Shinella zoogloeoides: one gene and its partner. The protein of the gene in region 1 interacts with the protein of each later gene in a pairwise test. Links are inferred from orthologs where the notes say so. Each region holds a gene or a part of one and is shown on either strand. Other genes may lie near its edges. The genes, in order: groL and Q9316_RS10105.

What was found.
Region 2: the proteins of groL (region 1) and Q9316_RS10105 interact in binary tests that used the Escherichia coli proteins (3 or more experiments, as listed by UniProt). The link is inferred for Shinella zoogloeoides from one-to-one orthologs.

Annotation. Positions count from the first base shown.
Region 1 is NZ_CP132311.1:639,907-643,124, forward strand. The notes cover bases 69-2,967. They hold groL (chaperonin GroEL), read right to left. Parts: upstream 2,389-2,967; coding sequence 748-2,388; downstream 69-747. Other genes in these bases: Q9316_RS04045 (hypothetical protein), read right to left, coding at 69-273; groES (co-chaperone GroES), read right to left, coding at 2,445-2,741. In the rest of the region: more of Q9316_RS04045, read right to left, coding at 1-68; Q9316_RS04060 (TIGR01459 family HAD-type hydrolase), read left to right, coding at 3,058-3,218.
Region 2 is NZ_CP132311.1:1,810,827-1,813,997, forward strand. The notes cover bases 97-2,948. They hold Q9316_RS10105 (ABC transporter ATP-binding protein), read right to left. Parts: upstream 1,990-2,948; coding sequence 1,204-1,989; downstream 97-1,203. Other genes in these bases: Q9316_RS10100 (MlaD family protein), read right to left, coding at 97-1,148; Q9316_RS10110 (ABC transporter permease), read right to left, coding at 1,998-2,948. Outside these bases: more of Q9316_RS10100, read right to left, coding at 1-96; more of Q9316_RS10110, read right to left, coding at 2,949-3,152. UniProt on the Escherichia coli protein: Part of the ABC transporter complex MlaFEDB, which is involved in a phospholipid transport pathway that maintains lipid asymmetry in the outer membrane by retrograde trafficking of phospholipids from the outer membrane to the inner membrane.

The DNA of each region.
Region 1 (3,218 bases):
TGAGGAGGAGGCCGCCTGCTCGAAGAGCTCCAGCACGCGCGCGCGATCGAGCGGCTCATAGCAGCGGATGAGGTTCAGCAGGCCGCAGGTGCGCTGCGGCAGGCCATGCGCCTGCATCGCCTTGTCCCCGAGCATGAAGAGCCCGTTGGAAAGGTCGCCGGTCCAGCGCTCCGTCACGCAATACTGCGTCAGCAGCTCGTTGTCGCTCTCGTCGAAGTCCATCGAACCCGGCAGGAAGGGCGAGGAGAGATCGGTCTTGATTATCTTGAACACCTACGACCCCAGGGCAGTTGCTCGAATTGGATCCGCACGCCCCGCCTTTGGGGGTGCGACACGCTAAAAAGCAGCGCTGGCTGACTCCCCCGAAGCCGGCCGAACCACTTTCTCATGTACTGAACTGCGTCCGGCTCCTACGGTGTGTATCGGATCGGACGTACGCGCAAAAACCGCCGCTGGCTCTCCGTCAGAGCCTTCCGGCGGTTCTCATGGGACTCAAGGGTTCCGTCAGCACACCGACTGTCATCGAAAGCAGGCACTGAACCCCGGGTGAATCTTAAAGTTCACTTGGAGCGCTTTTATAGTGCGTTTTGAATGCCATCAACGGCTTTTTGATAATTATTGTACAAATGGAAAAAATCTTTTCACGGTAACGATACAGGTGCCGCCGCGCCGCAAAACAGAAAGGGCGGCCCGAAGACCGCCCTTTCCGAACTGAACCGGATGGCTCAGACATAAGACCCGAAGGTCTTACATCATGTCCATGCCGCCCATGCCGCCCATGCCGCCGGGCATGCCGCCCGGTGCATCCTTCTTCGGCAGTTCGGCGATCATGGCTTCCGTCGTGATCAGCAGCGAGGCAACCGAAGCGGCGTTCTGCAGGGCGGTGCGGACAACCTTGACCGGGTCGACGATGCCGAGGGCGATGAGGTCGCCGTATTCGCCGGTCTGGGCGTTGTAGCCGTAGTTGTCTTCGTTCTTGTCGAGGATCTTGCCGACGACGATCGAAGCTTCGTCACCTGCGTTTTCCGCGATCTGGCGAACGAGGGCCTGGAGGGCGCGGCGGATGATGTTGATGCCGGCTTCCTGGTCGTCGTTTTCGCCCTTGGCGGCGATCTTCGTGGAAGAGCGGAGCAGGGCTACGCCGCCGCCCGGTACGATGCCTTCCTGAACGGCAGCGCGCGTCGCGTTGAGGGCGTCGTCGATGCGGTCCTTCTTTTCCTTCACTTCGACTTCCGTCGAGCCGCCGACGCGGATGACGGCAACGCCGCCAGCGAGCTTGGCCAGGCGCTCCTGGAGCTTCTCGCGGTCGTAGTCGGAGGTGGTTTCTTCGATCTGGGCCTTGATCTGCGCGACGCGGCCTTCGATTTCAGCCTTCTGGCCGGCACCGTCGACGATCGTCGTGTTTTCCTTGGAGATCGAAACCTTCTTCGCACGGCCGAGCATGTCGAGCGTGACGTTTTCGAGCTTGATGCCGACGTCTTCGGAGATCACCGTGCCGCCCGACAGGATGGCGATGTCTTCGAGCATGGCCTTGCGGCGGTCGCCGAAGCCCGGAGCCTTGACGGCAGCGATCTTGAGGCCGCCACGCAGCTTGTTGACGACGAGCGTCGCGAGGGCTTCGCCTTCGACGTCTTCAGCGACGATGACCAGCGGCTTGCCGGTCTGGACGACGGCTTCGAGAACCGGGAGCATCGCCTGCAGGTTCGAGAGCTTCTTCTCGTGGAGGAGAATGTAGGCGTCTTCGAGGTCGGCGACCATCTTTTCCGGGTTGGTCACGAAGTAGGGCGACAGGTAGCCGCGGTCGAACTGCATGCCTTCGACGACTTCGAGTTCGGTTTCGGCGGTCTTGGCTTCTTCAACCGTGATGACGCCTTCGTTGCCGACCTTCTGCATGGCTTCGGCAATGTCGAGGCCGATCTGCTTCTCGCCATTGGCGGAGATCGTGCCGACCTGGGCGACTTCTTCCGACGTGTTGATCTTCTTGGCCTTGGCCTGGAGATCCTTGACGACTTCCGCGACGGCGAGATCGATACCGCGCTTCAGGTCCATCGGGTTCATGCCGGCTGCAACGGCCTTGGCGCCTTCGCGAACGATGGCCTGGGCAAGAACGGTTGCGGTCGTGGTGCCGTCGCCGGCGATGTCGTTGGTCTTGGAAGCGACTTCGCGAACGAGCTGGGCGCCCATGTTCTCGAACTTGTCTTCCAGTTCGATTTCCTTGGCGACGGAAACGCCGTCCTTGGTGATGCGCGGAGCGCCGAAGGACTTGTCGATGACGACGTTACGACCCTTCGGGCCGAGCGTTACCTTGACGGCGTCTGCGAGGACGTCGACGCCACGCAGCATCTTTTCGCGCGCGGTGCGGCCGAATTTGACTTCTTTGGCTGCCATTGTGTGAACTCCTGAATGAGGTATCAGCGAATTTCGAAAGGAACGTTACCGGCAGATCAGCCGATGATGCCCATGATGTCGGCTTCCTTCATGATCAGAAGGTCTTCGCCGTCGAGCTTGACTTCGGTGCCCGACCACTTGCCGAACAGAACGCGGTCGCCAGCCTTGACGTCGAGCGCGATGACCTTGCCGGATTCATCGCGGGCGCCGGAACCGACGGCGACGACTTCGCCTTCCTGCGGCTTTTCCTTGGCGGTGTCCGGAATGATGATGCCGCCCTTGGTCTTGGCTTCGGATTCGACGCGACGAACGACGACGCGGTCATGAAGCGGGCGGAAGGTGGTGCTTGCCATTGTCTTATCCCTCGATCAAATGACACTGCGGATCGTGAACGGATCCGCCGGATTGATGTTAGCACTCTCCGTTTGTGAGTGCTAGCGATGCCGAGATAGGCGGCGGCGGCTTATGAGTCAAGAACGGCGCCCCTAAATTATTTCGGCCGGAATGGTTACCGCTGCCGCCAGATGGGAGCGATATCCCACGGCATCAAGGCAGCCCGATGAAATTTCGTCCGTTTCCCTGTGGATGGGGCAAAATTGCGGGGAGAGGCTTGTTTTCTTGGCGTCGCTTTGCAATGTCGTCCGGCTTATCTCGATACGGAAACCGTTCATGGCTCAGCGCATCCAATCCTTCCGCGACATCGCCTCACACTATGACGTGGTGCTTTGCGACGTCTGGGGCGTCCTGCACAACGGCGTCGAGGCTTTTTCCGCCGCCTCCGAAGCGCTGGCTGAAGCCCGCGCGGCGGGCCTGACGGTGGTCCTCATCAC
Region 2 (3,171 bases), 1.2 Mb from region 1 along the record:
ATCGACTGCAGGGTCGCCTTGGCTTCGGCAAAGAGCGATTCGGAATCGCCCTCCCCGAGGAAGCCGTCCAGCTTGGCGAGCACGCCGTCGACGCGCGTGGAGGCGGCGTTCAGCTTGTTGCTCATCTGCTGCACGTCGGTGATGATCTGGTCGATATCCTCTTCCCGCGCGCCGATGCGGTTGGCGACGCCGGTGACGGAGGCGATGGCCTTGCGGGCGTCGGCGGTGGCGACGGAGATGTTGTCGATCGCGCCGCCGATCTTCTGCGTATCGACCGCGGCCATCAGGCTGTCGACCTTGTCGAGCGTTGCCGTGGCCTGCTTGCCGAACGTATCGAAGGTCTCGGCCGTCTTGCGGAAGGTCTCGACGGTCTCCTTCACGCCGCCCGAAGCGTCCGCGATGTCCTTGCTGACCTTGTCGACATTGCTGACGAAGTCCTCGACCTTCTTCGGATCGACCGCCTTGATGAGCGAATCGACCGAAGCGAGCGTCGAATCGAGCCGGCCGGAAAGGTTCTTGAACGTGTCCGAAAGCCCGCCGACGCTTTGCAGGAACTCGTCGATGTTCTCGCCGTTGCGGGCGAGCGAATCGGAGAATCGCTCCGCATTGCGGATGGTGGTGGTGAGCGGCCCGCGTGCATCCGCGACGAAGCCCTGGACGTCGGTGATCGCCGCGTCGGCGCGCTTGAGGATCTTGTCGGCGGTCGACAGGATGTTCGTCACGCTCGACTGTTCGGCCTCCAGGATGGCGGCGGTCTCGTTGTCGAAGGCCTGGCGCAGGATGTTGGGATCGTCGGCATTACCGCCGCCGAGCTCGATATAGGCAGCGCCCGTCAGGCCCTGCACTTCGAGGACGGCAGTGGTGGACTGCTTGACCGGCGCGCTGGTCGAGACCTCGGTCATGGCGACGGAAAAGCGCGGATCGTCCGCATCGATGGCCAGGCTGCGCACGGAGCCGACCGGAATGCCGTTGAACCGCACGGGCGAGCCGACGGAAAGGCCGTTCGCCGAGCCGGGAATGCGAATGGCGAGCTGCGCCATCTCGCCGCCGCGGCCATATTGCGACATCCAGTAGACGAAGACGAAGGCGGCGGCCATGACCAGCACGGTGAAGAAACCGACGAGGGCGTAGTTGGCTTTCGTTTCCATGCTTTCGGGTTCCGTACTCGCAGTTCCATCCGCCGGGACGATCCGTCCCGGATGTTTATGCCTCTCGCACGATCGACCGCGCACGCTTGCCCTGGAAATAGGACTGCACCCACGGATCGTCAAAGGCCAGCATGTCCTCGATCGTGCCTTCGACCAGAACCTTCTTCTGCCCGAGCACGGCGATGCGGTCGCATACCGAAAACAGGCTGTCGAGGTCGTGAGTCACCATATACACGGTGAGGCCGAGGGTGTCGCGCAGTTTGGCGATGAGCTCGTCGAATTCCGCCGCGCCGATCGGGTCGAGGCCGGAGGTCGGCTCGTCGAGGAAGACCAGCGCCGGATCGAGCGCCAGCGCGCGGGCCAGCGCCGCGCGCTTGATCATGCCGCCGGAAAGCTCCGAGGGAAACTTGTTGGCCGCCTCCGGGGCAAGGCCGACCAGCTCGATCTTCAGCCGCGCCAGCTCGTCCATCATCGCCTGCGGCAGGTCGAGATATTCGCGCATCGGCACCTGGATGTTTTCCTTGACCGTCAGCGCCGAAAACAGCGCGCCGTGCTGGAACAACACGCCGAGCTTCATGTCGAGCGCCAGGCGCTCCGCCTCGCTGGCCTTGTCGAAATCGGTGCCGAAGATGCGGATATTGCCCGAGCGGCGCGGCAGGAGGCGCAGCACCGTGCGCATCAGCACGGACTTGCCGGTGCCGGACGCGCCGACGAAGCCGAGGATCTCGCCGCGATAGATATCGAGGTTGAGTTTGTCGAGCACGATGTTGCTGCCGAAGCCGACGGTCAGGTCCTTGACCGAAAGGACCACGTCGTCCTGTTGTGCCGAAACCGAAGCCATATGCATCCCTAGAAGTCGATTGCGGCGTAGAACATGGCGAAGAGGCCATCGACGAGGATGACGACGAAGATCGCCTTCACCACGGCGGCGGTGACGTGGCGGCCGAGCGATTCGGCGCTGCCGCCGACCTTGAGCCCTTCCACCGAGGCGACGATGCCGATGATCAGCGCCATGAACGGCGCCTTGATCATGCCCGAGACCACCGTCGACAGGTCGATGGCCTCCTTGAGGCGCGAGAGGAAGGTTTCGAAGGTGATGCCGGAATAGGACCAGGCGACGAAGGCCGCGCCGCCGAGCGCGGCGAAATTGGCGATGATCGTCAAAAGCGGCAGCGCGACCGTCAGCGCCACGAGGCGCGGAAAGACCAGCACGCCGACGGGGCTGAGGCCCATGACCTTCAGCGCGTCGATCTCCTCGCGCATCTTCATCGAGCCGATCTCGGCGGTGATGGCGCTGCCCGAGCGGCCGGCGATCATGATGGCGGTCAGCAGCACGCCGACCTCGCGCAATTGCAGGATGCCGACAAGGTCGACGACGAAGACCTCCGCGCCGAAATAGCGAAGCTGGAAAGCGCCCTGCTGGGCGATGATCGCGCCGATGAGGAAGGACATCAAAAGGATGATCGGCACCGCGCGAACGCCCATATGGTCGATCTGGTGCACGATCGCCGCCGGCGAGCCACCGCTCTTGCGTCCGAGCTTCAACTGCGCGCCGCGCACGGCCGAGCCGAGGATGAACATGGCCGCGACCGCATCGTCCCAGACATCGACCATGATGCGGCCGACCGGCGCGAAGATGCGTTCGAAGAGCGTTTGGCGCGCCCCCTTCTCGTCGCGCGGTTCGGCGAGCTTTTCCGGCAGCGCGGTGATGAGATCGGCATAGTGCGCGCCGCCCCCGTCCCGCACGCTCACCTCGGCGCCGCCGGCCTGCCGCTCGGTGATCGCCCGGCGCAGCAGCCAGGCGCCGGCCGTATCCATCTCGGCGACGCCGCTGAGGTCGATCTCCAGCGCACCACCCTGCCCGCCCGCGATCTCGGCAAGCCGCCGGCTCGCGCCCACCGCCGTCGTGTTCACCCATTGACCGGAAAGACGCCAGATCTCCCCGCCCTTGCCGGGCAGGCTTTCGGTCTCGATCTCGGCTGTGGCGTTGGTAGCGGTGGTCAAGTCTCTTGCATCTTCCCGT